Regions from separate parts of the Streptomyces bathyalis genome, predicted to be linked through region 3. Evidence: riboswitches for the same ligand, from Rfam matches in the RefSeq annotation. Region 3 holds a riboswitch; each other region holds the start of a gene.
What was found. A riboswitch is a leader RNA that binds a small molecule or an ion and turns the genes downstream of it on or off. The one in region 3 is predicted to bind cobalamin.

Region 1: linked by a shared signal. The riboswitch ahead of G4Z16_RS09975 (ribonucleoside-diphosphate reductase subunit alpha) and the one ahead of G4Z16_RS08290 ((2Fe-2S) ferredoxin domain-containing protein) in region 3 are both predicted to bind cobalamin.
Region 2: linked by a shared signal. The riboswitch ahead of metE (5-methyltetrahydropteroyltriglutamate--homocysteine S-methyltransferase) and the one ahead of G4Z16_RS08290 ((2Fe-2S) ferredoxin domain-containing protein) in region 3 are both predicted to bind cobalamin.

Annotation. Positions count from the first base shown of each region.
Region 1 is NZ_CP048882.1:2,336,674-2,347,025, forward strand. Features, by position in the region: gene G4Z16_RS09935 (glycoside hydrolase family 3 protein) at 1-851, opposite strand, end outside; gene G4Z16_RS09940 (carbohydrate ABC transporter permease) at 989-1,888, opposite strand; gene G4Z16_RS09945 (carbohydrate ABC transporter permease) at 1,885-2,880, opposite strand; gene G4Z16_RS09950 (extracellular solute-binding protein) at 2,987-4,255, opposite strand; gene G4Z16_RS09955 (GntR family transcriptional regulator) at 4,583-5,380, shown strand; gene G4Z16_RS09960 (DUF3311 domain-containing protein) at 5,577-5,861, shown strand; gene mctP (monocarboxylate uptake permease MctP) at 5,858-7,486, shown strand; gene G4Z16_RS09970 (GNAT family N-acetyltransferase) at 7,563-8,063, shown strand; cobalamin riboswitch at 8,115-8,237, shown strand; gene G4Z16_RS09975 (ribonucleoside-diphosphate reductase subunit alpha) at 8,417-10,352, shown strand, end outside.
Region 2 is NZ_CP048882.1:5,922,123-5,932,474, forward strand. Features, by position in the region: gene G4Z16_RS25625 (Ig-like domain repeat protein) at 1-2,285, shown strand, start outside; gene G4Z16_RS25630 (acetamidase/formamidase family protein) at 2,562-3,593, opposite strand; gene G4Z16_RS25635 (APC family permease) at 3,590-5,083, opposite strand; gene G4Z16_RS25640 (cytochrome P450) at 5,171-6,598, opposite strand; cobalamin riboswitch at 7,011-7,201, shown strand; gene metE (5-methyltetrahydropteroyltriglutamate--homocysteine S-methyltransferase) at 7,395-9,734, shown strand; gene G4Z16_RS25650 (CbtA family protein) at 9,948-10,352, opposite strand, start outside.
Region 3 is NZ_CP048882.1:1,922,116-1,932,467, reverse strand. Features, by position in the region: gene G4Z16_RS08305 (GNAT family N-acetyltransferase) at 1-5, opposite strand, end outside; gene G4Z16_RS08300 (class I SAM-dependent methyltransferase) at 206-883, opposite strand; gene G4Z16_RS08295 (aminoglycoside phosphotransferase family protein) at 1,152-2,102, shown strand; cobalamin riboswitch at 2,292-2,415, shown strand; gene G4Z16_RS08290 ((2Fe-2S) ferredoxin domain-containing protein) at 2,520-2,918, shown strand; gene G4Z16_RS08285 (PucR family transcriptional regulator) at 3,169-4,398, opposite strand; gene G4Z16_RS08280 (proline dehydrogenase family protein) at 4,662-5,591, shown strand; gene pruA (L-glutamate gamma-semialdehyde dehydrogenase) at 5,633-7,264, shown strand; gene G4Z16_RS08270 (nitroreductase family protein) at 7,353-8,060, opposite strand; gene G4Z16_RS08265 (HAD family hydrolase) at 8,149-8,886, shown strand; gene G4Z16_RS32915 (hypothetical protein) at 9,180-9,311, shown strand; gene G4Z16_RS08260 (3-isopropylmalate dehydrogenase) at 9,407-10,352, shown strand, end outside.

The DNA of each region.
Region 1 (10,352 bases), 410 kb from region 3:
AGGACGCTGCCACGCTCCAGGCCGTAGGTGCCGGAGATGGCCTGCATCTCCATGCCGTCAGTGACGATCAGGCCGGTGTGTCCGAGGCCGCCGTCTTCACGTGACGCGCGTAGCAGACCCATGAGAGCGGCGGGACTGAGCGTGCCAGGCAGGGACTCGTCGAGGGCGGGCAGCAGGATGTGGGCGCTCATCACGCCCTTGGCGCCCGAGTCGATCGCCGCCTGGAACGGGACGAGTTCACGCTCGCGCAGGGTGCCCATGTCGGCGTCGATGCGGGGCAGGGCGTGGTGGGAGTCGACGGCCGTGTCACCGTGTCCGGGGAAGTGCTTCACGCAGGCGGCCACGCCGGCGGACTGAAGCCCCTCGACGTACGCGACGGTGTGTCTGGCGACCAGCAGCGGGTCGTCGCCGAAGGAGCGGACGCCGATGACGGGGTTGTCGGGGTTGGAGTTGACGTCCGCGGAGGGCGCCCAGTTGAGGTTGACCCCGCACGCGGCGAGACGGCGGCCGAGCTCGTGCGCGACCGCGCGCGTGAGAGCGGTGTCGTCGACGTGGCCCAGGGCGAGGTTTCCGGGGAAGGACGATCCCGTCCGGGCCTCCAGGCGGGTCACGTCGCCGCCCTCCTCGTCGATCGCGACCAGTACCTCGGGCCTCACCTCGCGCAGCTGGGCGGTGAGCGCGGCGAGCTGCTCCGGCGATTCGATGTTGCGTCCGAACAGGCCGACGGAGGCGAGCCCCTCACCGAGCTGCCGCAGCAGCCACTCTGGCGCGCTGGTGCCGGTGAAGCCGGGCTGGAGCACGGTCAGAGCGTCCCGGGTGAGGCTCTCGGTGCCGGTTGCGAGCGTGGTCATGTGGCGCATTGTCCCTTCACTGGTGGCCCCTCGCCGGGAGATCGGTCGCGGGCTCGTCGTGCGGATCGTCCTGCCGTTCCTGTTCGTCCTTCCGTCGTCGTCCGTGCGGCGCTACGGCGCTCACGGTCTGCGCTCGGCTATCCCTTCACCGCGCCGGAGGTGAGCCCGCTGACCGCCTTCCGCTGGAGGTACAGGAAGAGCAGCAGGATCGGCACGGCGAAGAGCGAGGCGGCCGCCATGGTGGCACCCCAGTCGTCCCCGAACGCCGTCTGAAACCCGGACAGCCACAGCGGCAGGGTCTGGGACTGTGCGTCCTTGTTGAGGATGAGCACCATCGGGAACTCGTTCCATGCCGTGATGAACCCGAAGAGCGAGGTGGCCATCACGCCGGGGGCCAGCAGCGGGAAGATCACCCTGCGGAACGCCTGGGTGCGGCCGCAGCCGTCCACCATCGCCGACTCCTCCAGTTCCTTCGGCACGGCTGCCACGTAGCCGCGCAGCGTCAGCACTGTCAGCGGCAGCACCATGACGGTGTAGAACAGCGTCAGCGGTACGAGGCTGTTGAGCATGTCGGCGTCCCGCACGGTCATGTAGATCGCGATGACCATGACCTCCCACGGGGCCATCTGCGCGACCATGAACGTCAGGATGATGCTCTTGCGTCCCGCGAAGCGCATGCGCGCCAGGGCGAACGCTGCGAACAGCGCGATGAGCAGGGCGAGTACGACCGCGAGAAGCGTCACGGTGACGGAATTCCGCACCAGCGTCAGGAAGTTCTCGGCCCGTACGGCGGTGGCGAAGTGGTCGAGCGTGGGGCGCGAGGGGAACCAGACCGGGGTGTCGGTGACGATGTCGCTGTTCGGTTTGAACGCCGTGTTGAACATCCAGTAGACGGGAAAGACGAAGCCCGCGAAGAGCACGAGGGCCGTCGCGTTGGGCCACACGCGAGCCCACACACGAGCGCGTCCGCGACGGGGCCGCCGGCTCACCGCCCGTACCGGGCGCGGCCGGCCCACCGGCGTTGCTGTCGCTGTCACTTCTCGTCCTCCTCTTGGCGCATGGCGGCGCGCAGGTAGTACGACATCAGCCCGAGCAGGATCACGATGGTGAGGACGGAGATGGCCGCGCCCGTGCCGTAGTGCTGGTTGCCGACGCCTTCGACGAATGCGTAGACGGGCAGGGTCTCGGTGAGGCGGTCCGGCCCGCCCTCGTTGATCGCGAAGATGTGCGGGAACGCCTTGAATATCCAGATGACTTCGAGAAACGTCATCACCAGGAGGAACGGCCGCAGGAACGGAAGGGTGACCGTCGCGAAGCTCTGCCGCGCGCTCGCACCGTCCAGCGCGGCGGCCTCGTACAGCTCCTTGGGGATGGTCGTCGTCGCCGCGTAGAGGTTGATCGCGACGAACGGCACCGACGTCCAGACGATGAGCAGGGAGATGACGAAGAACGTCGGGATCTGCCCGCCGGTCCAGTTGAAGCCGGCCATGGAGTGGATGCCCACTGCATCCAGCACCCAGTTGACGACGCCGAAGCGCTGCGCGAACAGCCACTGGTAGACGGTCGTAGCGGCGATGACCGGCATCGCCCAGGCGAGCACGAGGCCGGACGAGAGCAGCAGCCGCATGCGCGGGCCGAGCCGGGCGAGCAGCAGCCCCGTCAGCGTGCCGAACAGCATGATCACGGCGACGTTGACGGCGGTGAAGAGCACCGACCGCAACGTGACCCGCCAGAAGTCCTCACTGCCAAGCGTGGCGCGGTAGTTGTCAGTGCCTGCCCAATCGGTGACGTGCTGGATCAGCTGCGTCATGTTGAGGTTCTGGAAGGAGAGCAGGCCGTTCATCACCAGCGGCCAGCCGAGGAGCACGGCGGTTGCCGCCAGCGCCGGGAGCAGCAGCAGGTACGGCAGCCTGCCGGTGGTCTGCTTCGGCCCGCCGGGCCGGTCGTCGGCGTAAGGGCGCGTCCCGGGCGGTGTTGTGCGAGGTGTGCTGCGCACCGGTGGCGGCGCGTCGTCGGTCTGCACTGACATCTGTGCTCCAGCTCCCGTGGTCGAAGAGCCCGGGCTGCCGGTGTGCCGGCAGTCGTGCCACCCCCTCCGGCAACACGACTGCCTGCACCCCGGCAGCCCGGGGGCGTCACTGCTTCTGCGAGAGCCTCTTGTTGATCTCGTCCTCGACCGACTTGGCAGCCGCGGCGTGCGACTTCCCCTTCAGCACGGCGGTCATATAGCTCTTCACGGGGTTCGGCGGGTTCTCCACGGCGGCCCACTGGGGGATCAGCGGCGTCAGTCCGCCGTCCGCGACGGCGGGCGCCGCCGCCTCGGCGGCCGGGTTGCCCTCGAGCCTCTTCTGCAGGGAGGTCTTGTTCGGTATCACGCCGCCCTCTTTCGCGAGGGCGCCCTCGAACCTGTCGGAGAGCGCGATCTTGAGGAATTCCTTGGCGAGTTCCTGCTTCTCGCTTCCCGCTGCGACGGCCAGGTTGGAGCCGCCGAGGAAGACGCCTTCGGGCTTGTCCGCACTCTCCCCGGGGATGGTGAAGTACCCGATGTCCTTCTTGATCTCAGGGTTGGCCTCGACGGCGGTCGCTGCCTCCCATCCCAGGCCGATGAACGCGCCCGTCCTTCCCTTGGCGAATATCTCCGCCTGCTGCGGCGTGGCCTCGTCCTTGTCCTTGGGGGCCTTGGAGTACGACGCGTACTTCTCGTAGAGCTCCATGGCAGCGCCGACCTCGGGGTCGTCGAGGTTCGAGACCCACTTGCCGCCCTGCTTCTTGATCAGCTCGGCCTTCTTGCCGATGAGCAGGCCGTCGAAGAAGTACCAGTTCTGGCCGGGGAGGTAGAGCGGCTCGGCATCGGTCTTCTTCTCGATGGCGTCGAGCGCGTCGAAGAACTCCGCACGTGTCTCGGGGGTCTTGTCCACGCCGGCGTCCGCCCAGATCCGCTTGTTGTAGATGACGGTGCGGTTGACCGCGAACCAGGGTGCCGCGTACTGCTTACCGCCGTACACCGCGGACCTGTTGACGGACTCCGTCCAGTCCTTGCCGATGCTCTTCTTCAGGTCACCGAGGTCGGCGAGGCCGCCCGTCTTCGCGTACGCGGGGGTCTGGGTGTTGCCGACCTCGATGACGTCCGGCGGGTCGGACTCCGAGAGCGCGGTGGTCAACTTCTGCTGGATCCCGTTCCACTGCTGGACCTCGAGCTTCAGCTTCGCTCCGGTCTTCTTCTCGAAGGCCGCCCTGACGTCCTTCTCCCACTTCTTGGGAGTGGATCCGTCCATGGCCCACAGGGTCAGCGTCTGGCCCTTGAAACCGTCGGCACCGGACTCCGACTCACCACCCGGGCCGCAGGCCGCAACGCCCGCCATCAGAGCCGCGATTCCTGTCGCGGCGATGAGTCCTCGTCTCACGGCATCCTCCCCAACGCCTGGATCTGGTCTAATGGTTTAGACCAGTCCGCAGCTTGGCCTAGACCTATAGCCCTGTCAACGGTGCAGAATCCGAGCCGCCGGTTCCGTTATCGGAACGACATCTGGGCGGGAGAGTCCCGCAGGGCCGAGCACGTGCCACGATGTGAGCCGCGAAGTACAGCCGGAACGGAGGGCGGAGGCCGGAACACCACCGGAAACGCCGCCGCGCCGGTGCCGTAACCGGAGCCGGAGGGGCGGGCAGTCGGCACGGCCCGCGCACACGGAGGCATCCGGTGACGGGGCACGACACGAACGGGAAGGCGAGCGATGAGCACGGACGCGGGCGCGGTCACAGCCGCGGCAGAGCCGGAGTCGGGAAGCGGCAACGGCGGCGCGCGGACCACTCGCGTGCCCAAGTACTACCGGCTCAAGCGGCACTTGCTGGAGATGACCGAGACCATGCCGCCCGGCACTCCGGTGCCTCCCGAGCGCACCCTCGCCAGCGAGTTCGACACCTCGCGTACGACCGTGCGCCAGGCCCTGCAGGAACTCGTCGTCGAGGGGCGGCTGGAGCGGATCCAGGGCAAGGGAACCTTCGTCGCCAAGCCCAAGGTCTCCCAGGCGCTGCAACTCACCTCGTACACGGAGGACATGCGCGCCCAGGGGCTCGAACCGACCTCGCAGTTGCTGGACATCGGCTACGTCACCGCCGACGACCGCCTCGCTGACGCCCTCGACATCCCCACCGGCGGACGCGTGCTGCGCATCGAGCGCCTTCGCCTGGCCAGCGGCGAACCGATGGCGATAGAGACGACCCACCTCTCACAGCGCCGATTCCCCGCGCTGCGCCGAAGCCTGGTGAAGTACACGTCGCTCTACACGGCTCTGGCCGAGGTCTACGGCATCCATCTCGCCGAGGCCGAGGAGACGATCGAGACCTCGCTGGCCACACCCCGCGAGGCCGGCCTGCTCGGCACCGACGTCGGCCTGCCCATGCTGATGCTCTCGCGGCACTCGCTCGACACGGAGGGGGAACCGGTGGAGTGGGTGCGCTCCGTGTACCGGGGCGACCGCTACAAGTTCGTCGCCAACCTCCAGCGCCCGCACCCCGATCAGAACGGCTGATACCGCTCATACGGGACAAAGATCTCGAACTCCCTTGAGGCGGACCGGGCTTGCACGAGGCGCGTAGGGCGCATCTCGTCTCCCGCGAAACAAAAGGTGCCGTTCCGTTATCCGTGCAGGTAGTGACGGGGGCCGAACCGCTCGTTTAGATTTCCTGCGCGTCTCGACAGGAATACCCGACGGACGGAGCCGAGGCATGTCAGCGCCCCCCGAAACACCCGAGACCGCGCCGGAGTCGCAGCCACCCGCCATCACGCCGATACGGGTCGTCATCGGACTGTGCCTTTTCGTCCCGTTCGTCGCGCTTCTGTGGGTCAGCTCCTACGCCCGCACCGAACCCACCTTCATCGGGATGCCGTTCTTCTACTGGTACCAGATGCTGTGGGTGCTTGTTTCCGCGGTGCTGACGTCGGTCGCGTACAAGCTCGTCAAGCGTGACAAGGCGCAGCGGCGCGCCCGCGGAGAGGACGGTGCCCGATGAACGGGGTCAACGGAGTCGCACTGGCCGTATTCATCTTCTTCTTCGTCCTCGTCACCGCGATGGGCTTCCTGGCCGCGCGCTGGCGGAAGGCGGAGAACGCCGACAGCCTCGACGAATGGGGCCTGGGCGGGCGCAGCTTCGGCACCTGGATCACATGGTTCCTGCTCGGCGGTGACCTCTACACGGCGTACACCTTCGTGGCGGTGCCGGCGGCCATCTACGCGGCGGGCGCCGCGGGCTTCTTCGCCGTCCCGTACACGATCCTCGTCTACCCGCTCATCTTCACCTTCCTGCCGCGGCTGTGGTCGGTCTCGCACCGCCACGGATACGTGACGACCTCTGACTTCGTGCGCGGCCGCTTCGGTTCCAAGTCGCTGGCGCTCGCCGTCGCCGTGACCGGCATCCTGGCAACGATGCCGTACATCGCGCTGCAGCTGGTCGGCATCCAGTCGGTGCTGGACGTCATGGGCATCGGCGGCGGCGAGTCGACGCACTGGTTCGTGAAGGACCTGCCACTGCTGATCGCGTTCGCGGTGCTGGCGGCCTACACCTACTCGTCGGGACTGCGGGCGCCGGCGCTGATCGCGTTCGTCAAGGACACGCTGATCTACATCGTCATCGCGGTGGCGATCATCTACATCCCGATCAGGCTGGGCGGCTTCGACGACATCTTCGCCAAGGCCGGAGACGCTCTCTCGCAGACCAACCCGACCACCGGGAAGCCGAAGGGCGAGCTGACGCCCAGCTCGGCCAACCAGTGGGCGTTCGCGACGCTGGCGCTCGGATCCGCACTCGCGCTGTTCATGTATCCGCACTCGGTCACCGCGACGCTCTCCAGCCGCAGCCGCAACGTGATCCGCCGGAACACCACGATCCTGCCCCTGTACTCGCTGATGCTGGGCTTGCTCGCGCTGCTGGGCTTCATGGCGATCGCGGCGGGCATCAAGGTCAAGAACGGGCAGCTGGCGATCCCGCAGCTCTTCGAGAACATGTTCCCGTCCTGGTTCGCGGGCGTCGCCTTCGCCGCGATCGGCATCGGCGCGCTCGTACCGGCAGCCATCATGTCCATCGCGGCCGCGAACCTGTTCACGAGGAACATCTACAAGGACTTCCTCCGGCCGAACGCCACACCCGCGGAGGAGACCAAGGTCTCCAAGATCACCTCGCTGCTGGTGAAGGTCGGCGCGCTGATCTTCGTGCTCGGCATGGACAAGACGGTGGCGATCAACTTCCAGCTGCTGGGCGGCATCTGGATCCTCCAGACGTTCCCGGCACTCGTCGGCGGCCTCTTCACCCGCTGGTTCCACCGGTGGGCGCTGCTGGCGGGCTGGGCCGTGGGCATGCTCTACGGCACGCTCACGGCGTACGGCGTCCCGTCGCCGACGCTGCCGTCGCAGAAGCACTTCGGCGGGCCCAACGACATCATCCCGGGCATCGGGGAGATGGGGTACATCGGCCTGACGGCCTTCGTGCTCAACGTGGTCGTCGCCGTGGCGCTCACCTTCGTGCTGCGGGCCGTGAAGGCCCCGGACGGCGTCGACGAGACGCGGCCTTCGGACTACACGGCGGACGCCGGCGACCCGGGCGTCAAGGAGGAACTGCCCGCGCCGACAGCCGCAGGCTGATCGCACTCACCACCACGGATACCGCCCGCGCCCCACTGACAGCTCGATTGTCAGTGGGGCGCGGCATGCTCGTTCCATGGACATCACCATCAGACCCGCGCGGGACGACGAGCTGGAGGATGTGGGCGAGCTCACCGCGCGTGCGTACCTCGGGGACGGGCTGCTGACGTTCGGCGCGGAGGACCCGTATCTGGCCGAACTGCGTGCGGCGCGGCGCCGCGCGCGGCACACGGAACTGCTCGTCGCCGTCGACACCGCCACGGACTCGATGCTCGGCGCTGTCGCCTTCGTCGGGGACGGCGGGGAGTACGCGGACCTGGCAGGCCCCGGCGAGGGCGAGTTCAGGATGCTGGCCGTGAAACCCGAGGGGCGCGGGCGCGGGGCGGGCGAGGCCCTGGTGCGGGCGTGTGTGGACCGGGCGCGTGCACGGGAATTGATACGGCTCGTGCTGTGCAGCACCGAGGAGATGTCGGCGGCGCACCGGCTGTACGGACGACTGGGGTTCGTCCGCACACCGGAGCGGGACTGGGAGCCATATCCGGGCCTGTTTCTGCGCGCGTTCGCCCTGGAACTGTGATCTTCCACTCCCCCGACACAACATGTGGGGGCGAGTGGCGCATCCCGCTACTAGATGTATGCTCGTGCTCGCTGCCGCGCAGGGGAATCCGGTGCGAATCCGGAACTGTCCCGCAACGGTGTGCGATGTGCTGCTCTGCTCTGCCCGGAACCCTTCCGGCATGAGCTGCGATGAGCCGTCGTCGCGAGTCCGAGTGCCTGCCGGCCGTGTCGACTGACGTCCGGGTCCCGAGGGTTGGGCCGGTGGACGCCGCGAGGACCGCCGCGTTGCCGACGCGGCATGCCCTTTGTGCGCCCGCCTGTGCGCTCCCCCGGTGCCCCGGTAGCTGATCTGAGCGAGGGAGAGCACATCCCGTGACCATCGCACCCGCACCAGAAGCCGCGGCGGGAGCCGCACGCGCCTCCGCTGCCGCGCCGGCGCCCCCGGCCGACGACGGCGCTCTGCTGCGCACCCTCACCGAGCTGACCGCCGACCTGCCGGGCACCGGGGCCGAGCGCGTCGCCGCCGCGGTGCTGCGCGGCCGCCGAAAGGGCGCCGGCGAAGCCGAGTTGCGGGCGCTCGCCGCAGAGGAGGCCGCCGGGCTCATCGGCGAGGAGCCCGCGTACTCGCAGCTCGCGGCGCGGCTGCTCACGCTCGCGATCCGCGACGAGGCCCGTGGGCAGGGCGCGGAGTTCTTCTCGTCCTCCGTCGCGACGGGGCACCGCGAGGGCCTCATCGCCGACCGCACGGCCGAGTTCGTGCGGGCGCACGCGGAGCGTCTGGACGCGCTGGTCGAGGACGCGGTCGCGGGCGGGGCGGACGACCGCTTCGGCTACTTCGGTCTGCGCACGGTCCATTCGCGGTATCTGCTGCGCCATCCCACGAGCCGGCAGGTGATCGAGACGCCGCAGCACTTCCTTCTGCGTGTCGCCTGCGGGCTGGCCGCGGACGAGACAGAGCAGTCGGCCGTGGAGGTGGCGGAGCTCTACGCCCTGACGAGTTCGCTCGCGTATCTGCCCTCCTCCCCCACGCTCTTCAACTCCGGTACGCGGCACGCCCAGATGTCGTCCTGCTATCTGCTGGACTCGCCGAAGGACGAGCTGGACTCGATCTACGAGCGCTACCAGCAGGTGGCGCGGCTCTCGAAGCACGCGGGCGGCATCGGTCTGTCCTACTCCCGTATCCGTGCCCGCGGTTCGCTGATCCGCGGCACCAACGGGCACTCCGGCGGCATCGTGCCGTTCCTGCGCACCCTGGACTCCTCCGTCGCCGCCGTGAACCAGGGCGGCCGGCGCAAGGGAGCCGCGTGCGTCTATCTGGAGACGTGGCACGCGGACATCGAAGAGTTCCTGGAGCTTCGGGACAACACGGGTGAGGAGGCCCGGCGCACGCACAACCTCAACGTCGCGCACTGGATTCCGGACGAGTTCATGCGCCGCGTGGAGGCCGACGCCGGCTGGTCGCTCTTCTCACCCGCCGACGTACCGCGGCTCACCGATGTGTGGGGCGAGGAGTTCGACGCCGCCTACCGCGAGGCCGAGGCCGCCGGACTCGCGGTGCGGCAGGTGCCCGCCCGCCAGCTGTACGCGCGCATGATGCGCACCCTCGCGCAGACGGGGAACGGCTGGATGACGTTCAAGGACACCTCCAACCGCACCGCCAACCAGACCGCAGGGCCGGGCCGCATCGTGCACTCCTCGAACCTGTGCACCGAGATCCTGGAGGTCACCGACGACGGCGAGACGGCGGTCTGCAACCTGGGATCCGTCAACCTCGCGGCCCACGTGGGCGAGTCGGGCGAGATGGACTGGGAGCGGCTGGACTCCACCGTCCGCACCGCCGTGACGTTCCTCGACCGCGTCGTGGACATCAACTTCTACCCGACGCAGCAGGCCGAGCGCTCCAACTCCCGCTGGCGGCCGGTCGGTCTGGGTCTGATGGGGCTCCAGGACGTCCTCTTCCGCATGCGGCTTCCCTTCGACTCCGGGGCTGCACGTGAGCTGTCCACGCGGATCTCCGAACGGATCATGCTCGCCGCGTACGAGACCAGCGCCGACCTCGCGGAGCGGCACGGCCCGCTGCCGGCCTGGGAGGAGACCCGTACGGCGCGCGGAGTGCTGCACCCCGACCACTTTCCGCAGGCCGAACAGGCCTGGCCGGAGCGCTGGTCGGCGCTGCGCGCCCGCATCTCCCGCACCGGGATGCGCAACGCCCTGCTCCTCGCCGTGGCACCGACCGCGACCATCGCCGCCATCGCCGGTGTGTACGAGTGCATCGAGCCGCAGGTCTCCAACCTCTTCAAGCGGGAGA
Region 2 (10,352 bases), 4.0 Mb from region 3:
CGCCGACGGGGACGGTGGTCTTCGACTTCGGTGACGGCAGTCCAACTGTCCCTGTGCCGCTGGTCGGTGGCGTGGCGACGACCAGCCACGCGTACACGACGACCACGGGTTCGCCGTTCGCTCTGACCGCTACCTACGGCGGTGACTCCAACTTCACGGGTTCCGCGGGGTTGGGCAGCCATGCGGTGAACCAGGCGGCGACGACGACGGTGTTGACTGATGTGCCGGATCCTTCGGTGGTGGGTGAGCCGGTGACGTTCACCGCGACTGTCTCGGCCTCTGCTCCGGGTGCGGGTACGCCGACGGGGACGGTGGTGTTCGACTTCGGTGACGGCAACATGTCTGCTCCGGTGGCACTGGTTGCCGGCGTGGCGACGACCTCGCATGCGTATGCCACGACGACGGGTTCGCCGTTCGCGCTCACTGCCACGTACAGCGGTGACTCCAACTTCACCGGTTCGGTCGGGTTGGGCAGCCATGCGGTGAATCAGGCGGCGACGACGACGGTGTTGACGGATGTGCCGGATCCGTCGGTGGTGGGTGAGCTGGTGACGTTCACCGCGACTGTCTCGGCCTCTGCTCCGGGTGCCGGGACTCCTACCGGAAGCGTCACGTTCAACTTCGGTGACGGCAGTCCCGCGGTTGTGGTGCCGTTGGTTGCCGGTGTGGCCACCACGAGTCACGCGTATGCGACCACTGCCGGCTCGCCGTTCGCCCTCACTGCTACCTACGGCGGTGACTCCAACTTCACCGGGTCGGTCGGGTTGGGCAGCCATGCGGTGAACCAGGCGGCGACGACGACGGCGTTGGCGGATGTTCCGGATCCGTCGGTGGTGGGTGAGCCGGTGACGTTCACGGCGACGGTCTCGGCCTCTGCTCCGGGTGCGGGTACGCCGACGGGTACGGTGGTGTTCGACTTCGGTGACGGCAACATGTCTGCTCCGGTGGCACTGGTTGCCGGTGTGGCCACCACGAGTCACGCGTACGCGACCACGACGGGTTCGCCGTTCGCCCTCAGTGCCACGTACAGCGGCGACGCCAGCTTCACGGGCTCCGTGGGGACGGGCAGTCACACGGTCGATCCGGCGGAGACGACGACGGCTTTGGCCGACACGCCGGATCCGTCGGTGGTGGGGCAGTCGGTGAGCTTCACGGCGACGGTCTCGGCCTCTGCTCCTGGTGCGGGTACGCCGACGGGGACGGTGATCTTCGACTTCGGTGACGGCAACATGTCTGCTCCGGTGCCGTTGGTCAGCGGCGTGGCGACCACGAGTCACATCTACACCGCCACGGCGGGCTCGCCGCTCGCCCTCACGGCCTCATACAGCGGTGACAGCAACTTCAACGCGTCTGTGGGGTTGGGCAGCCATGCGGTCGATCCGGCGGAGACGACGACGGCGTTGACCGATCTACCGGATCCGTCGCTGGTGGGTGAGCCGGTGACGTTCACGGCGACGGTCTCTCCGGTCGCTCCCGGTGCGGGTACGCCGACGGGCACGGTGATCTTCGACTTCGGTGACGGCAACACGTCGGCTCCGGTGCCGTTGGTCAGTGGTGTCGCTACGACCAGCTACCCGTATCCGACAACGGTCGGCTCCCCGTTCACGATCAGCGCCATCTACAGCGGTGACGCCAACTTCACGACCTCGACCACGTCTCCGGGCCTGACCCACACGGTCAATGTGGCGGCGACGACGACCAGCGTCTTCGACGATCTGCCGGATCCGTCGGTGGTGGGTGAGCCGGTGACCTTCACCGCCCACGTCACGCCGGTCGCTCCGGGTGCGGGTACGCCGACGGGGACGGTCACCTTCGACTTCGGTGACGGTTCTCCGACGGTGCCGGTGGCGCTGGTCGGTGGTGTCGCCACCACCACGCACACGTACACCACGGCGACCGGATCCCCCTTCACGGTCACCGTCACGTATGGAGGTGACAGCAACTTCACCGGGTCCTCCGGTGCGGGCGGCCACACGGTCAACGCGGCGAATACGGCCACGGTGCTGACGGATCTGCCGGACCCGTCGGTGGTGGGTGTGCCCGTGGCGTTCACTGCGACGGTGTCGGCGGTGCCTCCCGGCGTGGGCATCCCCACGGGGACGGTCACGTTCGACTTCGGTGACGGCAGTCCGACGGTTGCGGTGCCGCTGGTCCTCGGTGTCGCGGCCACCACGCACACCTACACCACAACGGTGGGTTCGCCGTTCTCGCTGACGGCCACGTACGGCGGCAGCGGCAGTTTCACCACCTCCGTGGGGACGGGCAGTCACACCGTGCTGCTGTGATGTCGGGCTCTCATCGGCCTTGATCCGCCGGTGAGTTGCCGTCCCTGGGGCGCGGCGGCAAGTCTCTTGCCGGGACTTGCCGCCGCGACTCCCATACGGTCTGGGCACTGGCTCGGTGCGCAAGTCCCCGAAATGGCGAGGCTCCTGGCTCACGCCGGTGCCGGCGATCAATGCCGGCGCAGGCGGCCAGGGGCCTCGCTTCGCGCGCTGTGTTCCTGAGCCGACTCCCGCAGGGACTCAGGTCCCGAACGAGACCCAGGACGCAGCGGCAGGGCGTCAGCGCGCCGCGAGATACCGCGCCGCGGCGTCCCGGAGCCGCTCGTGCATTCCGTCGTACGCCTTGGCACTCCCCAGCACGGCCTTCGGAAGCTTCGCGACCATCGTGTAGTTGGTGTCGCACACGTTGGCGGCCGGGGCCAGTCCGGCCTGGCTGACGAGCTGATAGGCGTCGAGCTGGTCGAGACCGAGGAGTGAGGCGGTCCAGCCGACCAGGTCGTGCTGGCTGATGCGGAACGCATCCTCGAGCGGGCGGGCATGGCCCGTGGTGATGAGGAAGCCGTCGTTCTCGAGCCGGGGCGCGGCCGGAGTCCGCCCCTTGATCAGATCCACGATCAGCACCGTGTTCATCGCCGTCTCGACCGCCGTGCCGCAGACCTCGCCCTCGCCCTGGCGTGCGTGGCCGTCGCCGACGGAGAGCAGCGCCCCGGGAACGTTGACCGGGAAGTACGCGGTCGTGCCGGCCCGCATCTCCGGAGTGTCCATGTTGCCGCCGTGCGCGGCCGGCGTGATGCTCATGAGCGTCTCGCCGGCCGCGGGCGCGACGCCGACCGTTCCGTGCATCGGGTCCAGGGGGAGGTCGAGTTCGAGGCCGCTGCGGCGGGCGCGGAAGCGGCATGTTCCGGCCGCGGAGTCGATCTCGTACACCCACACACGCTCCTCCAGCGGCTCGTGAAGCATGGCCGTCGCGTGTGTCGCCGTGAGTGCGCCGAAGTGCGGGAAGGTGCTGGAGACGCCCCAGTCCCGTGCCGGGGAGATGTCGGCGAAGTGCACCGCGAGGGTGTCTCCCGGTTCGGCGCCCGTGACGGCGACCGGGCCGGTCACCGGATTGAGGTACGGGAACGTGCACACCCTGCTGGGCAGATCCTCATGGGCCCGCACGGCGCCACCGAAGCAGTCCTCTGTGCTCAACTCCACGACCGTGCCCGGCTCGACGGTCAGCAGCGGCTCGTGTCCGCCGAAGCTGTAGGCGAGCTGTTCCGGAGTGGGCCTCAGGGATACGGCACCCCGGAAGCCGTCGTCGGAGGTCATGCGTCCTTGTCTCCTTCGGGTGGCGAGGCGGGCGAACCGTCCCTCGGCGAACCGTCCTTCGGCGAAGCAGCGACCTGCTCCATGGCGGACAGGGCCGGCCTTCGCCCGATCACGATGAGGCCCGCGAGCACCGCCAGGCCGGCCGCCAGCCACACGAACCCGAGCCGCTGGGCGGCGACTTGGGCGTTGACGACGACGTAGGCCAGGATCGCGAAGCCGATGACGGGCGCGGCCAGGTGCGCCCAGTACCTCCGGCTCCGGCCCCGTACGACGTAGTGCGTGACGACGGACACGTGAAGGACGAGGAACCCGCTCAGCGCACCGAAGTTGACCAGGGTGCTCAGCAGCGTGATGCCGTCGCTGCGTGCCGCCATGGCGATACCGAGCACCAGCGAGCCCGCGGCAACCAGCAGCGTGGCGTTGACCGGGACACCGTGCCTGCGGTGCACCTTGGCCAGGAAGGGCGGCAGTTGGCGGTCGCGGGCCATGGCGTACAGCAGCCGCGACGTGGCGGCCTGCGCGACAAGGGAGTTGGCGAAGCCCCACGCGATGGCGGTGGACGCCGCGGTGAGGCCCGCGAGCCAGCCGCCGGCCGCGTTGCGTGCGGCGTCGTAGAAGGCGGTCCCGCCGGGGTCGCCCTCGGCGACGAGCTTGCCCGGGTCCTCGACCAGCAAGGAGGCGACCCAGGTCTGGGCGATGAAGAGGGCCGCGGCGAGCACCAGTGCGGCGACCATGGCGCGTCCGATGGCCCGCGCCGACTCCTTGTTCTCCTCGGCCAGCATGGAGATCCCGTCGAAGCCGAGGAAGCTGAGCACCGCGACCGACACCGCGCCGAAGACCAGGGGCCAGGAGAAGCTCCCCGCGTCGTACAGGGGCGTGAAGGAGAAGCCGTGCCCTTTGCCCTGCGCGAGGGCGGTGATCCCGACGGCCAGGAAGACGACCAGGACGGCGAGTTCGCCGACGAGCATGACCTTGTTCACCTTGGCGGTCATCTCGATGCCCATGTAGTTGACGACCGTGTTGAGCACCACGAAGCCCGTCAGCCACACCCACACGGGCACCGCGGGCACCAGGGTGTTCATCGCGACGCCGGAGATCAGGTAGAGCAGGCCGGGCACGAGGACGTAGTCGAGAAGGATCATCCAGCCCGAGATGAAGCCGACCGGGGCTGCGATGCCGCGTCCGGCGTAGGAGTAGACGGAACCCGCCATCGGGAAGGCGCGCGACATCTGCGCGTACGACAGGGCCGTGAACATCATGGCGACCATGCCGACCGCGTAGGCGAGCACGACCATGCCGCCGGAGCCCTGGAAGACGCTGCCGAAAATGCCGAAGGGGGCGATCGGCACCATGAAGACCAGCCCGTAGACGAGCAGATCCCAGAAGCTGAGCGAGCGGTGGAGCTGCTGCTCGTAGCCGAACTGCTCGACGCCGCTTTCGCTGCCTCCGCCGCTGCCCCTGGCGCGTCCCGCGGACGAAGAACCGGCCACCCGCCCCACTCCCTCCCCCGGGGCCCCGCGTCGAGGGAGTCCCGGGGACGAGGGTAGGGGCGGCGGGCCCGGCGGCGTAAGGGTGCGTCAGGCGCTGGTCACGGGGCCCTTCGCCGGGCCGCCGCTGCCGTCCTGCGGGGCGATGTCGAACTGCAGCGAACGGATGCGGTTGTCGAAGCTGGAGGGCACCAGGTCCGGCAGGCCCACGGCTCGCATCGCGACGGAGTCGGTGAGCAACTGCCTGAAGAGCGCCTTGAGTTCCTGGCGGGCGAGGTGCGCGCCGAGGCAGTAGTGCGGGCCGCCTCCGCCGTAGCCGAGGTGGGGGTTGGGGTCGCGGGTGATGTCGAAGGTGCCGGGGTCGGTGAAGACCGCCTCGTCGCGGTTGGCGGAGGCGTAGTACATCGCCACCGTCTCGCCCTTGCGCAGCGTGCGGCCGCCCATGACGTGGTCGGTGCGCAGCGTGCGGCGGAACTGGATGATGGGGGTCGAGCACCGGACGATCTCGTCCACGGCGGTGTCCGCGTACTTCTCGAAGTCGCTCTCCCACAGCTCCCGCTGCTCGGGATCGGCACTGAGCAGGGCCAGGCCGTGCGAGATCGCATTGCGGGTCGTCTCCACCCCGGCGACCATCAACAACGTGAAGAACGCGCCGAGTTGGCGGTTCCCCAGGCACTGACCGTCGACATCCGCGGTGACCAGCGCGGAGATGAGGTCGTCGGTCGGGTGGCGCCGGCGCTCCCTGGCGAGCATCGCGATCATGATGTGCATACGGGCCAGCGCCCGCAGGCCCTTGCCGGGGATGCGGAACTTCGCGCCCGCTCCGCGCCGTACGCCGATGTTCTCGGAGGCGTCGTTGAGCTGGGCGAGGATGCGGGGCCGGTGCCGCTGGGGGATGCCCATCATGTTGCACACGACCTCGCAGGGCACCAGCGAGGCCACGGCCGTCACGAACTCGCGGGAGGGCTGCCGCACCGCGTTCCCGACGACGGTCGCGACGACCTGCTCGATGTCCTTCTCGGCGCCCGCCAGCAGCCTGGGACTGAACGCCCGCGAAATGATCTTCCGCAGCTTGGCGTGGTCGCTGCCGTCGACGTTGACCATGGACTCCCCGAAGAGGGCCTTCACCCATGGCGCGGGATGCGGCGTGGTGACACCGGGCGCGCTCCCGAACACGGCGGCGTTGCGGCTGGCTTCCTGCACGTGCTCGTGCCTGACGAGAGCGTAGAACCCCGGCTGCTGCCGCTTGCGCAGGGTGTGCTGCGGCTGTGCGAAGTACGTGGGCGCCTCCCGCTGGCGCAGCACGGCGAACACCTGGTGCCGCTGGTCGTGCGGCAGTTGCCAGAACCGCGGGTCGGCGGGGTTCGTGTCCGGCGGCAGGCCCGCCGCCTCGAAGGCCTCGGCCGCCTCCGAGGCGGCGGCTCCCGCCGCGGCCGCCGCGGAGGAAGGGGCTTGCGGTGCGGCCGCGGCTTCGGGCCCTGCCGAGGATGCGGACGCGGTGTGGGGTGGCATGGTCATCTTCTCCAGTCGTCGTGGAACGGATCGCCCCGCCCGGCCTGCGCACCGGCGGGGCGTGAGTCTCCGGCAGCAGCTTGGGACCGGCGGGCCGCTCCACGGCGTGCGCCACACCGCCGCGACCCGGACGGCCCTGTGCGGGAGGGCCACGACGGCACCCCGGATCCCTGTCGGCGGTGGCCTGCCACGGCCTGCGCGGTCCACCCGCCGGCGCCGGTCCGATACGGGCCCGACGCGGACCCGGACACCGGCTCGACGCGGGCCCGGTTCCGGTGCCCGCGCGGGCCGTGCCGGTCCGGCGAGGGGCCACGGCAGACCGTGCTTCGCCCCCGTAAACCATCACGGCGCATGAAGAAGCCCTCACTCCTGCCCTTTGTCGCCGCGGCTCGCGGGCCCGTACGCTGGAGAGGCAGTCGGTTCGGCCTGTCCGCCAGACAGGCACGTCGCAAGAGGGAATCCGGTGAGACTCCGGAACTGCCCCGCAGCGGTGAGTGGGAACGAAAGCCGTCATACGCACTGGGTCCGAGCGGACCCGGGAAGCGACGGCCGGTAGGAGCCGGTCCGTGGATCACGGACACGGCGGGCCCACGAGTCCGAAGACCTGCCACTGCCCGCCGGGGGCACCCCCGGGCCGCAAGGCCCAGGGGGAGGATGCGTCGGCGGATCGATCTCGGTGACCTCGAGGGCGGGTCGGCGGTACAGGTGAGCAGCACGCGGTGCGCGTGTGCGCCGCCGCGTCGCCTCTCCTCCTCGCCCCGTACCTCTCGGGTCACCGGCGAGACTCGCGAAGGAGAGTTGAGTGACACCCAAGTCCGCAGCCGCGGCGTCGAAGCCGGCAACGAGGCCCCGCGCCACCGTCCACGGATATCCACGGCAGGGAAGCGGCCGTGAGCTGAAGAAGGCCGTCGAGGGCTACTGGAGGGGCCGCGTCACCGCCGACGCCCTGCGGGAGACCGCAGCCGGGCTGCGCCGGGACAACTGGCAGCAGCTCAGGAACGCCGGTGTGCGCGAAGTGCCCACCGGAGACTTCTCCCTCTACGACCATGTGCTGGACACCACCGTCATGGTCGGTGCCGTTCCCGAACGTCACCGTGCCGCCGTCGAGGCGGACGCGCTCGACGGCTACTTCGCCATGGCGCGCGGTACGCAGGACGTCGCGCCGCTGGAGATGACGAAGTGGTTCGACACCAACTACCACTACCTGGTATCGGAGTTGGGGCCCGACACCGTCTTCGCGGCGAACTCCGCGAAGCAGACCGGTGAGCTGTCCGAGGCCGTCGCGCAGGGCCACGACGCCCGGCCCGTCCTCGTCGGGCCCGTCACGTACCTGCTGCTCGCCAAGCCCGCGCCCGGAGTCGCCCCGGACTTCGAACCGCTGACGCTGCTGGACCGGCTGCTCCCCGTCTACGCGGAGGTGCTCGCCGACCTCCGCGCGGCCGGGGCGGGATGGGTGCAGCTCGACGAGCCCGCGCTGGCGGCGGACCGCACGCCGGCCGAACTGAACGCCGCCGCACGCGCATACCGGGAACTGGGCGGGCTCACCGACCGGCCCGAACTGCTGGTGGCTTCCTACTTCGACCGACTCGGCGACGCGCTGCCGGTACTCGCCAAGGCGCCCGTCGAGGGCCTGGCGATGGACTTCACCGGCCCTGCCGTCGCGAACCTGGAGGACCTGGCGCGTGCGGGCGGACTGCCCGGCAAGCGGCTCGTCGCGGGAGTCGTGGACGGACGGAACGTGTGGATCAACGACCTGAAGAAGTCGCTGTCCACGCTGGCCTCGCTGCTCGGCTTCGCCGACCGTGTCGACGTCGCCCCGTCCTGCTCGCTGCTGCACGTACCGCTCGACGCGGCCCTCGAGCGCGACGTGGATCCGCAGGTCGCACGCTGGCTCGCCTTCGCCAGGCAGAAGGCGGAGGAGGTCGTCGCGCTGGCGACGGGACTCGGCGAGGGCACCGACGTCATCGCCGGACTGCTGCACGCCAACTCATCGGCGCTCGCGGCGCGTTCGTCCGCGGCGCTCACCCGCGACCCGGCCGTGCGGGCGCGCACCGAAGCGGTCACCGACGCCGACGGGCGCCGCACCACGCCCTATCAGGAGCGGGCCGCGGCACAGCGCGCGCGGCTGAAGCTGCCGCTGCTGCCGACGACCACCATCGGCTCGTTCCCGCAGACCGGCGAACTGCGTGCGGCGCGCGCCGACTTGAGGGCCGGACGGCTCGACGCGGAGGGCTACGACAAGCGGATCGCCGCCGAGATCCGGGACGTCCTCGCCTTCCAGGAAGAGGCCGGACTGGACGTGCTCGTGCACGGCGAGCCCGAACGCAACGACATGGTGCAGTACTTCGCGGAGCGGCTGGACGGCTACATCGCGACGCAGCACGGCTGGGTCCAGTCCTACGGCACCCGCTACGTGCGGCCTCCGATCCTCGCGGGTGACGTCTCCCGGCCCGGGCCGATGACGGTGGAGTGGACGCGCTACGCGCAGTCGCAGACCGGACGGCCCGTCAAGGGCATGCTGACCGGACCCGTCACGATGCTCGCGTGGTCCTTCGTACGGGACGACCAGCCGCAGGCCGAGACCGCACGCCAGGTGGCACTGGCGCTGCGGGACGAGGTCGCGGACCTGGAGTCCGCGGGCACCGCCGTCATCCAGGTCGACGAGCCGGCACTTCGCGAGACGCTTCCGCTGCGGACGGAGAGCCGGCCGGAGTACCTGGCGTGGGCGACGGAGTCCTTCCGCCTGGCCACCGGTGCCGTGCGCGCGGACACTCAGATCCACACGCACATGTGCTACGCGGAGTTCGGCGACATCGTCTCGGCGATCGTGGATCTCGACGCGGACGTCATCAGTCTGGAGGCTGCCCGTTCCCACATGCAGGTCGCGGACGAACTCGCCACGGCCGGCTACCCGAACGAGGTCGGGCCCGGCGTGTACGACATCCACTCACCGCGGGTCCCCGACGTGGACGAGGTGGCGTCGCTGCTGCGCAAGGGGCTCGCCGCGATCCCGGCGGAGAGGCTGTGGGTCAACCCGGACTGCGGCCTGAAGACCCGCGGCTGGCCCGAGGTGCGTGAGGCGCTGGAGCACATGGTCGAGGCGGCGCGGACCGTGCGGGCGGAGGCCGCGGGCCGCAGCTGAGCCCGCCTCGTCCGCCGACAGGGGGCCGGGACTCGCGCCCGGCCCCTGTCCCGCTCCCTCGTGCGGCACCGGCACCGGCACCGGCACCGGCACCGGCACCCGTGAACCGGCCCGAGCCGATCCGCACCGCGCCGTGAGAAAGCCGCTGCCGGGCACCCGATGCGGGTGCCCGGCAGCGGCTCACGGCCCGTTACGTGCCGGGCGTTGTTCGCTTCAGTTGGCGGCGGGGGCCGCCGCAGCCGACGCCGTCTCCTTCTCGCCGCGTGCGGCGGTCCCCAGGGCACGCTCGGCGAGATGACCGAACGTCAGCCCGAAGGCGGCCCACAGCACCAGCTGTACGGCGAGCGTCGAGACCCGGAAGCGCCACAGCAGCAGCGCGGGGAAGTGCTCGGGCAGCTCGCTGAGGGACGGCAGGAACGCATAGGCGAGGCCGATGACGAAGACGAAGCCGAGCACCGCCGTCACCGTCGCGTTCCAGTTGCCCAGACGCGGGGCGAGCCGCTTGCCGAGGATCGTGGCCCCGACGGCGAGCAGCAGGCTCAGCAGCACCATCAGGAAGTACAGAGCCGTTCGTTTGTCGAGGCTCGCCGGGTCACCCACGGACGGCGGGTTGGCCGG
Region 3 (10,352 bases):
CGCATCAACTCGTCGTACAGGGCGAGGAGTCGGCCGTCCCCGTCGTCCTCGGTCCCGTCCCCGCCGTCGTGGCTGCTGCCGTCCCCGTTCGTCACCTCGCCGACGTTACGCACTCGGAACGGTGACGGCAGCCGGTGCGGGGAAACCGCCCGGGCGGACCGGGGCGGCCGGCCCGCGGCGGCCGGTCAGCGGGACGTGTGGGAGATCAGCCGCGCTTGCGTGCCGTCACGGCCATGACGATCGGGGTGGGGGTGCCGTGCTCGGCGAACTGTTCGAGTGCCAGTCCCGCGTCGAGGAAGGCGTGGAGCAGGCCCGGCAGCGGAAGGTGTGTGGCCCCGACCTTGTCGCGTACGCCCTGGTCGGTCCAGGAAGCCTTCGTCCAGGCGCCGTCGAGATAGCCGGGGCGGACCACGATCGCGTCGGGGTCCGTGCGGTCGGCGAACGCCCCGCAGAAGCAGGGGTGGACGCCGATGTGCACGAACACCCCACCGGGCCGGAGGACACGGGCCGCTTCCCGCAGTACCGCCGGATAGTGCGGCATGTCCGTGTGCACCATGACTGCGACAGCGGCCGTGACGGAGCCGTCGCTCACCGGAAGCCTCGCGGCATCGGCCTGCGCGACCGGTAGCCGGCTGCGGGCGTGGCCGAGCATCCCTCGCGACAGGTCCACGCCGACCGGCGTCCAGCCCAGGTCGCGGAGCGCGGCAGCGTGGACCCCCGTGCCGCAGCCGATCTCCAGGCACGTACCGCTGCCCGTTCCGAGAAGGTCCCCGAGCAGGCCGCCCAGGCTGCGGGGGTTTCCCTCCGAGGTCTCGGCGTCCTGCCCGCGCAGGAAATCCTGTTCGTACCAGTCGGCGATCTGGTCGTACGCCGCTGCTGACATGACGTTCCCCGTCCGTTCGCCCGCCGTGGGCCCGTTTTGGTGACCGGCTCCCCCGGGCGACCGGGCCGCCGTTGTCGTTGCTCCATCACCTGCCCGCGCGGTGGTTCTCCGGCCCCGATTTCCTCCCCCGGCGGAACTGCCGCTGCCCGGGTTCTCCATACGGGGAGCTCGCGTTCGTCGGCGGCCCGGATGTCCGTCGGGCGAAGTGGCCGCTACCGGCTGGAAGTTGTACGTCGAACGCCGTGCTGCGGCGTGGAACGATCGAGCCATGCCCGATTTCGTGACGCCAGAGCAGATTGCCCGACGCACCTCCGCAGCAGTCGACGCGGCCGTGGGAGCGGGGCGCGCTCTCGGGCTCACCGTGACCGATGCCGAGGTGCTCCACGACCTGTTCTCCGTGGTCGTCCACCTCGCGCCGTCACCGGTCGTGGCCCGGATTCCCACAGTCCTGCCGCACTCCGCGGATCTCGGTTCCCAGGCCGCCCGCCAGCAGGCGGAACTTGACGTGACGCGGTGGCTCGCAGACCAGGGAGCCCCCGTGATCCAGCCCAGTCCTCTCGTGCCACGGGAGCCCGTACAGCGCGACGGACTCTCGATGACGTTCTGGCAGTTCGTCGAGGAGGACCGGGACAAGGAGCCCGACTACGTGGCCAACGCCGAAATCGTTGCCGACCTGCACGCCGCCCTGCGCGGATACCCCGGCCGGCTGTCGTTCCTGTCCGCGGCCGAACCGCGGGTCATCGGGGAAAGCCTTGCCCTGCTCGAAGACCGCCCCGACCTCATCGCTCCGAGCGATCTGGACCGCGCGCGCCGCGAGTGGCAGGTCCTGGAACCTCTCGTGAGCTCACGCGCGGCGTTCGAGACGGCGTTCCCGTGGACCGATGTCCAGCCCATCCACGGCGACTGCCCACCCGCGAACATCTTCTCCGGGAAGGACGGGAAGCTCTACGCCGACTTCGAACTGGTCACGTCGGGCCCCGTCGAGTGGGACCTGGCCACCCTCGGGCCCGACCTCGAATCCGCCTACGACCGCGGCGCGCGGCGCAACGGCATGAGGCCGTTGAAGGAGGACGTCATGAGCTTCGTGAACGCCGTAGGCATGCTGCGGGTCATCGCCGCCCTGGCGCTCGCGCCTCAACTGCCCGCGTTGCCCGAGTACTTGAACCCCGCCATCATCCGGTGGCGGACGATGCCGTTCGCAGGGGGCGTCGGAGACTGACATCCACGAGCGCCGACCGGCAACGGGAGCCCGTCAAGTCACGCACGCTGCAGGGCAGTTGCAGGGACGAGCCGCGTCATCGTCCGGACCGCCGATCTGCGTCCGGCGCTTCTTCGGGGCCCGCGGAGGCCCTCGGCCCTGGACGGCGCCCGGATGGAATGATGGCCCGTGACATGGCGACGGCGGTTCGAGGAAGCCGGTGTGAATCCGGCGCGGTCCCGCCACTGTGATCGGCGAGCGGATCCCCGACAGGCCACTGCCCCGGGCGGGTGGGAAGGCGGGGACGAGCCTTGACCCGAGAGCCAGGAGACTCACGCGGTCGCCTCCTCGACGTACCGGGGCGGATCTCCCCGGAGAGAGGGAAGGTTCGGCGTGCCCGAGACATCGGTCGATGAGGCATCCGACGAAGCGGGGGCAGTGGAGACTGCCGGCCCTGCTCCGTGCCGGATCGTCGTGTGCCGGGACTGCTGCTGCGGCAGTCCCAAGGTGACCGGACTGGATCACGCGGCACAGACGGCTCGGCTGCGGGAGGAGGCACCGGTTCGCGTGTCCGACTGCCTGGACGTGTGTGACCAGGCCAACGTCATCGTCGTGCAGCCTTCCGCCGCCGGGCGCGCCGCCGGTGCGCGGCCCGTCTGGCTGGGGCTGGTCAACAGCCCGGACGCGACCGAGGACGTCACCGCCTGGGTACGCGCGGGCGGCCCCGGCGTCGCTCCGCAGCCGGAGATCCTCGACCTGCACGCCATCACTCCGCCGCGACGGGGGCTTGCAGGGAATCGGCGCGCTGCGTCGCCGATCCGTGATCGGGGGCAATGAGACAGCCCTTCACCGACTCCCGGAGCCGGACATCGCGTGGTGGAGCGAAGGCTGAAGGTCTCATCGGGGCTCATCGCGGCGAACGCCCGTCCCCAGGTGGCTGGAGCCATGCCGAGTCGAACACCGAGCCGAAGCTCGTCGAGCGCCACCGGTGGATGAACGCCGTTGCTGTCCGCGACCGTTGCTCGCGCTCGTGCTCGTGTTCATGACCCCCGACATTGCTCACGGAGTCGCGGACCCCGCACGGCAGTCACAGCCGTGCGGCCTTCAGCGCCATGTGGAGCAGCAACCGGGAGCCGCCATCGTCGAGGTCGAGGCCGGTGAGGGCTTCGATGCGGGAGAGGCGGTAGTAGAGCGTCTGACGGTGTATGCCCAACGCGGCGGCCGTTCGCCCCGCCTGGCCCGCGTGGTCGAGGAACACCTCGGCGGTGCGCGCCAGTTCGCCGTGTGCGGGACGCAGCAGCGGCGCCACGGCCGCATCGCGGGCGACGTCGTCGGGCAGGGCGGCCAGCAGCCGGTACGGACCGATCGCGTCCCAGTCGGCGACCGGGCCCAGCCGCTCCGGTTCCGCGCCCGCGGCCCGTGCGGCGGCGAGCGCCTCCCGCCAGGCCGCGACCGCGTCGGAGAGCCCGCGGCGCGGCGCGCTGACGCCCGCGGCGGCGGGGGAGCGCGGCACGCGCAGCAGTTGCCCGGCGGCCGTACGGGCCGGAGCACGGACCTCCGCCGAGCGCAGCCGCACCAGCGAGGCGAGCACCGGCTGCCGCTCCGGCGCGGGCGGCGCCGCCGACCTGCCGCCGGGGGCCGGTTGCGCGAGCCGGGCCGGAAGCACGCACCCCGCCATGACGTGCGGCAGCACGGGTGCGCCCGTACTGCCGGAGCTCTCCCCGTCGCCGTCAGCGTCGTCGGCCGGCCAGGGGCCCACAGCGAGCAGTGCCAGCGGGCCCGACGCCGCCGGCCCGAGCAGCTCGCCCAGCTCCGCCGCCAACTCCTCGCCCCTGCCCCGGTCTTCCTCGGTCAGCATCGCCCGCAGCAGTTCGCCCGAGCGCGCCTCCGCCTGCGTCTCGGCCGCCAGCAGCGCCCCGATCCGCGACGCCACCGCCATGGCCGCCGCCAGCCGCGGGTCGGAGAGGTCGAGCGCCCCGTCGTCCATCAGCCAGATGTAGCCGCGCACGACGCCCGCGTGCCGCACGGGGAGGCAGATGCGCCCGTGCTCGACGCCGGCCGCCGGTTCGGGATCGATGCGGACGGGAGACGCGGCCCTGGTGATGCCGAAGCTCTCGAACCACGCCCGCACCTCGGCGCTGGAGCGGCGTCCGAGGATGGAGCGCCTGCGCACCGGGTCGAGCGCGGGCTCGGCGCCCTCGCCGTCGCCCTCGTGGGCGCCGAAGGCGATCAGCGCGAAGTCGCGTGCCTCCAGGGTCGCGGGGGTGCCGAGCAGCGCGCAGACCTCGTCGATGAGTGCCTGGTAGTCCTCGCGCATGATCATCCCGCTGTTCCGCGTCGTGCCGACGTGCCGTCTCCGCCCCTTACGGGCGCCCCGCGTCACCATTCTCGTACAGATGTCTGAGATCTGGGACACGGATGCGTGACAGCTGTCGATGGTCACGGAATGGCGCGATCCTTAGATTCAGGGTGGCTTCCGACGCCGTGGCGCTCCGTTCCTCCGCAGACCTTCCCCTCCGGCCGAACGGGGCCCGCCACGGGACGCCAGGAGCGCGAAGAAGAACGTCAGTGGAGGTGCCCGTGTTCGGCCCAGTGCTCCTCGCCGCCGCGCGAAGTGACGGCATCCGCCGCTTCGTGTCGTCGACGCCGGTCACACGCCCCGTCGTGAACCGCTTCGTCGCGGGCGAGCGGCTGGACGCGTGCATGGAGAACGTGCGGTCGCTGACCGGCCGCGGTCTCGACGTCACACTCGATCATCTCGGCGAGGACACCACCGACCGCGCGGAGGCGCTGCGCAATCGCGACGCCTACCTCGCGCTCGCCCAGGCCCTGGCGGGGGAGGGCCTGGGCGAGCGGGCCGAGATGTCGGTGAAGCTTTCCGCCTTCGGGCAGGCGCTGCCGGACGGCGGCCACGACGTCGCGCTCGCCAACGTCCGGCCGGTCGTCGAGGCGGCCGCCGAGGCGGGCACCACCGTGACGCTGGACATGGAGGACCACACGACCGTGGACTCCACCCTCGCCGTGCTCGCCGATCTGCGCGAGAGCTTCCCGCAGACCGGGGCGGTGCTGCAGTCCTACCTCTTCCGCACCGAGGAGGACTGCCGTGCCCTGGCAGGGGAGGGCTCGCGCGTACGGTTGGTGAAGGGGGCATACAACGAACCGGCGTCGGTCGCCCACCAGCACAAGGCCGATGTGGACCGCGCGTACGTGCGGTGCCTGAAGATCCTGCTCTCGGGCAAGGGCTATCCCATGATCGGCACGCACGATCCGCGGATGGTCACCATCGCGCAGGAGCTGGCGCGGCGCCTCGGGCGTAAACACGACGAGTTCGAGTTCCAGATGCTCTACGGCATCCGCGACAGCGAGCAGTCACGGCTCGTGGCCGAGGGCCACCGGATGCGCGTATACGTCCCCTACGGGACCGACTGGTACGGATACTTCATGCGGCGCCTCGCGGAGCGTCCGGCCAACCTCGGATTCTTCCTCCGCTCGCTCGCCACCCGCGGCTGAACACCCAGACAGTGCCCTCGTAAGAAGGAGAGACGGCAGCCATGGACGCTGTGACCCAGGTCCCCGCCCCGTACAACGAGCCGGTCCACACCTACGCGCCCGGCAGCCCCGAGCGTGCCCGGCTGGAGCGCAAGCTCAAGGAGCTCGCCGAGAACCCGGTCGATCTGCCGATGACCATCAACGGCGAGAAGCGGATGGGCGGCGGCGCACGTGTCGACGTCGTGCAACCGCACAATCACAGCAAGGTGATCGGCACCTACGCGAACGCCACGAAGCGGGACGCGCAGGACGCCATCGACGCCGCCCTCGCGGCCGCGCCCGCGTGGCGTGCGCTGTCCTTCGACGACCGCGCGGCGATCATCCTCAAGGCCGCCGAGCTGCTGTCGGGGCCGTGGCGCGAGACGATCGCGGCCTCCACCATGCTGGGCCAGTCCAAGACGATCCAGCAGGCCGAGATCGACGCACCCTGCGAACTGATCGACTTCTGGCGCTTCAACGTGCACTTCGCGCGCGAACTCCTCGAGGAGCAGCCGCCCATCCAGCCCAAGGGCGTGTGGAACCGCCTCGACCACCGACCGCTGGAGGGCTTCGTCTATGCGATCACGCCCTTCAACTTCACGGCCATCGCCGGGAACCTGCCCACCGCGCCCGCGCTGATGGGCAACGTGGTGGTCTGGAAGCCCTCCCCGACGCAGACCCACTCCGCCGTGCTCCTCATGGAGATGCTGGAGGAGGCTGGCATGCCGAAGGGCGTCATCAACCTCGTCACCGGCGACGGCAAGGACGTCTCCGAGGTCGCGCTGCCCCACCCGGACCTGGCGGGCGTTCACTTCACCGGTTCGACGAAGACGTTCCAGTACCTGTGGAGGACCGTCGGCGAGAACATCGAGCGCTACAGGTCCTACCCGCGCATCGTCGGCGAGACCGGCGGCAAGGACTTCATCGTCGCGCACCCGACGGCCGACGCCGCCGTGCTGAAGACGGCCATGGTGCGCGGCGCCTTCGAGTACCAGGGCCAGAAGTGCTCGGCCGCATCCCGTGCCTACATCCCGCGCTCGCTGTGGGACGCCGGGCTCAAGGACGAACTCCTCGCGGAGACCGAGGGGTTGGCGATGGGCGACGTCAGCGACCTGTCCAACTTCATCGGCGCCGTGATCGACGACCGCGCCTTCGCGAAGAACAAGGCCGCCATCGACCGCGCGAAGCAGGACCCGACCTGCGAGATCCTCGTCGGCGGCGAATACGACGACTCCACGGGCTGGTTCGTGAAGCCCACGGTCATCGCCTGCACCGACCCGGCGAACGAGGTCTTCTCCGAGGAGTACTTCGGCCCGATCCTCGCCGTGCACGTCTACGAGGACAGCGACTGGGCGACCATGCTGGAGCAGATGGAGTCCGTCGCGGCCTACGCGCTGACGGGGGCCGTACTCGCCAAGGACCGGGCGGCGCTCGCCGAGGCGAGCGAGAAGCTCCGCTTCGCGGCGGGCAACTTCTACCTCAACGACCGGCCCACCGGCTCCATCGTCGGCCAGCAGCCCTTCGGCGGCGCCCGCGCATCCGGCACGAACGACAAGGCGGGCTCGAAGTTCAACCTGCTGCGCTGGATGTCGCCGCGTGCCATCAAGGAGACCCAGGTCGCGCCGACCGACTACCGGTACCCGCACATGGGCTGACCCGCTCCGGCCCGGCCCCGCACGGGGCCGGGCCGCCGTGCGCCGCTCCCGGCATCCGCGACGGGCCGCCCCTCCAGCCGTCCCGGTCTCACCAGCCGTCCCGGTGCATCACCTCCGGGACCGGACGCCGGCGCACCGGGCCGAAGTTGCCCACCGGCCAGCCGACCGGTATCACGGCGAACGTGTTGACCTGCTTGGGGATGCCGAGCACCTGCTTCCACTCCCGCTCCAGCATCAGGTGCCACACGGTGATCGTGGCCCCCAGCCCGAGCCCTCGCGCCGCCAGCAGCAGGTTCTGCACGCCGGGGTAGACGCTGGAGGTCTCCGCCACCGTGCTGAACACCCCGCTGCGCATCAGCCGCAGCAGCGCCCCGGTGCCCAGCGCGTCGCGCATCGCGCGCAGGCCCTCCATGTCGCCCTTGGGCTGGACGTAGCGGTAGCACGGGACGATCAGCGCCGGGGTCTCGGCGAAGTGATCACGCTGGTACTCGATGGCCGCCACCATCCGCCTGTAGGCGCCCTCGTCCATGTTCGGCGGCGTGGCCTTTCCCGCCGATCCGAGGTACGCGTCCACGCACCTGCGCCACAGCGGCTCCAGCCGGGACATCACGGCCCGGTCGGTCACGACGACGTAGTGGAACTGCTGGAGGTTCGACCCGCTCGGCGCCCACACCGCCGCCTGCACGAGCTGTTCCAGCAGCTCGTCAGGAACGGGGTCCGGCTTCAGCCGGCGCATCGCGCGCGTGGTGGACATGGTCCCGAAGAGGTCGGGCCGATTCTCTTGATCATCAGTCATGGCCGCGGAGTGTAGGGCTGCGCCACGAGCCCGGGGCACCCTCCCGGCGCGACGCACCTGCTCCCAACTCCCTGCTAGCGTCCGTCACATGCCGATCCGGGGAATCCTGTGGGACATCGACGACACGCTCTTCGATTACACCGGGTCCGACCGTGCCGGTGCCATGCGGCACATCGAGGCCGAGATGCTGCTGGACCGCCACCCCTCGCCGGAGGCCGCTCTCGGGCGCTGGCAGGAGGTCATGGAGGAGCAGTTCGCCCGCTTTCTCTCCGGTGAGCTGGGCTTTCTCGAACACCGCAGGGAGCGGGCGCGGGGCTTCCTGGGCACGCCCCTCACCGACGAGGAGGCCGACGCCTGGTTCGGCCGCTATGTCGCGCTGTACGAGCAGGCCTGGACCCTCTTCCCCGACGCCGTCCCCGCGCTGGACGCGCTCACTCCCGGCTACCGGCACGGCGCCCTCTCCAACTCCTCCACGCCCAACCAGGAGCGCAAGCTGCGTCGCCTGGGCATTCGCGACCGCTTCGAAGTCCTGTTGTGCGCGGACGAACTCGGCCATGCCAAGCCCGCGCCCGAGGCGTTCCGCGCGGGCTGTGACGCGATGGGACTGCCTCCCGCCGAGGTCGCCTACGTCGGCGACCGTCACGACATCGACGCTCGCGCGGCCGACGATGCGGGACTGCGCGGCATCTGGATCGACCGGACCTGGGGGCACCACCCGGGCTCTCGGGGCCCAGGGGGAACGTCCCACCCCGGCCCCGCAGCAGCCGGCGTACGCAGGATCACCGGGCTCGCGGAGCTGCCCGGTCTGCTCGCCGCACTCCTCTAGCTCACCGCGCTCCTTCAGCCCGGCCGACGGCCGAGGTTCGTGGGCGCCGGTGGCCTGAATCGAGTGGTGTTCGTCTCAGATAGTAGGAAGGCCAACTAATTGGCGAGACATCACGGCGTCCGGGTTCTATCTTTGTGGAAGCCGAACGTTCTCGCTCATCCAGCGAGCGGCGGTTGAGGCCCGGTGCACGGCGCAGGTGACCCCTGACGCACCGTCCAGCCCCCGCCCTTCCGGCAGCACCAGCCCCCACCTTCCCTTCTTGAAGCCCTTGTGTGCAGAAGGAGTTGCTGATCATGGATGAGACCGCACGCCGCCGCCTTCGTCACAACGCCCGCACGAACCGTGACGCCGAGCGCAGGAAGGCCGCCGCCGCCCTCCAGCGCGCCCTCGACCGCCGCGACAACGGTGGGGCCACGGGCCACTGACGGCAGCTCGCCGGCACATGCCGGACCGGCGATCCGCACGGTCCGGCATGTGGACCGGATGTGTCAGCTCCTGGGACGGCAGGTAAGGTCGCCGCATGTCTCGCACCATCAGCCTCGCAGTGATCCCCGGTGACGGAATCGGCCAGGAAGTCGTGGCCCAGGGCCTGAAGGTCCTCGCCGCCGTCCTCCCGCAGGACGTGAAGCTGGAGACGAAGCACTACGAGCTCGGTGCCAAGCGTTGGCACGCCACCGGCGAGACCCTCACGGACGCGGAGACGGAGCAGCTCCGGCAGCACGACGCGATCCTGCTCGGCGCGATCGGCGACCCGAGCGTGCCCTCCGGCGTCCTGGAGCGCGGCCTGCTGCTCAAACTGCGGTTCGCCTTCGACCACTTCGTCAATCTCCGGCCGTCGAAGCTCTTCCCCAACACGGAGACACCTCTGGCCGGCCGCCCCGCCATCGACTTCGTGGTCGTGCGCGAGGGCACCGAGGGCCCGTACGTCGGCAACGGCGGAAGCATCCGCACCGGCACGCCCGCCGAGGTGGCCAATGAGGTCAGCGTGAACACCGCGTACGGGGTCGAGCGCGTCGTCCGTGACGCGTACGAGCGCGCACAGGCGCGCCCCCGCAAGAAGCTGACCCTGGTCCACAAGAACAACGTGCTCGTGCACGCGGGCCACCTGTGGAAGAACACCTTCGACAGGATCGGCGAGGAGTACCCCGACGTCACGACCGACTATCTGCACGTCGACGCCGCCACGATCTTCCTCGTCTCGGACCCCGAGCGCTTCGACGTGATCGTCACCGACAACCTCTTCGGCGACATCATCACCGACCTCGCCGCCGCCGTGAGCGGCGGAATCGGTCTCGCCGCCTCCGGGAACATCAACCCGACCGGCGACTTCCCCTCGATGTTCGAGCCGGTCCACGGCTCCGCGCCCGACATCGCCGGCACCGGCAAGGCGGACCCGACGGCCACCGTCCTCTCCGTCGCGCTGATGCTCCGGCACCTCGGGCTCGAGGCCGAGGCCACCCGCGTCG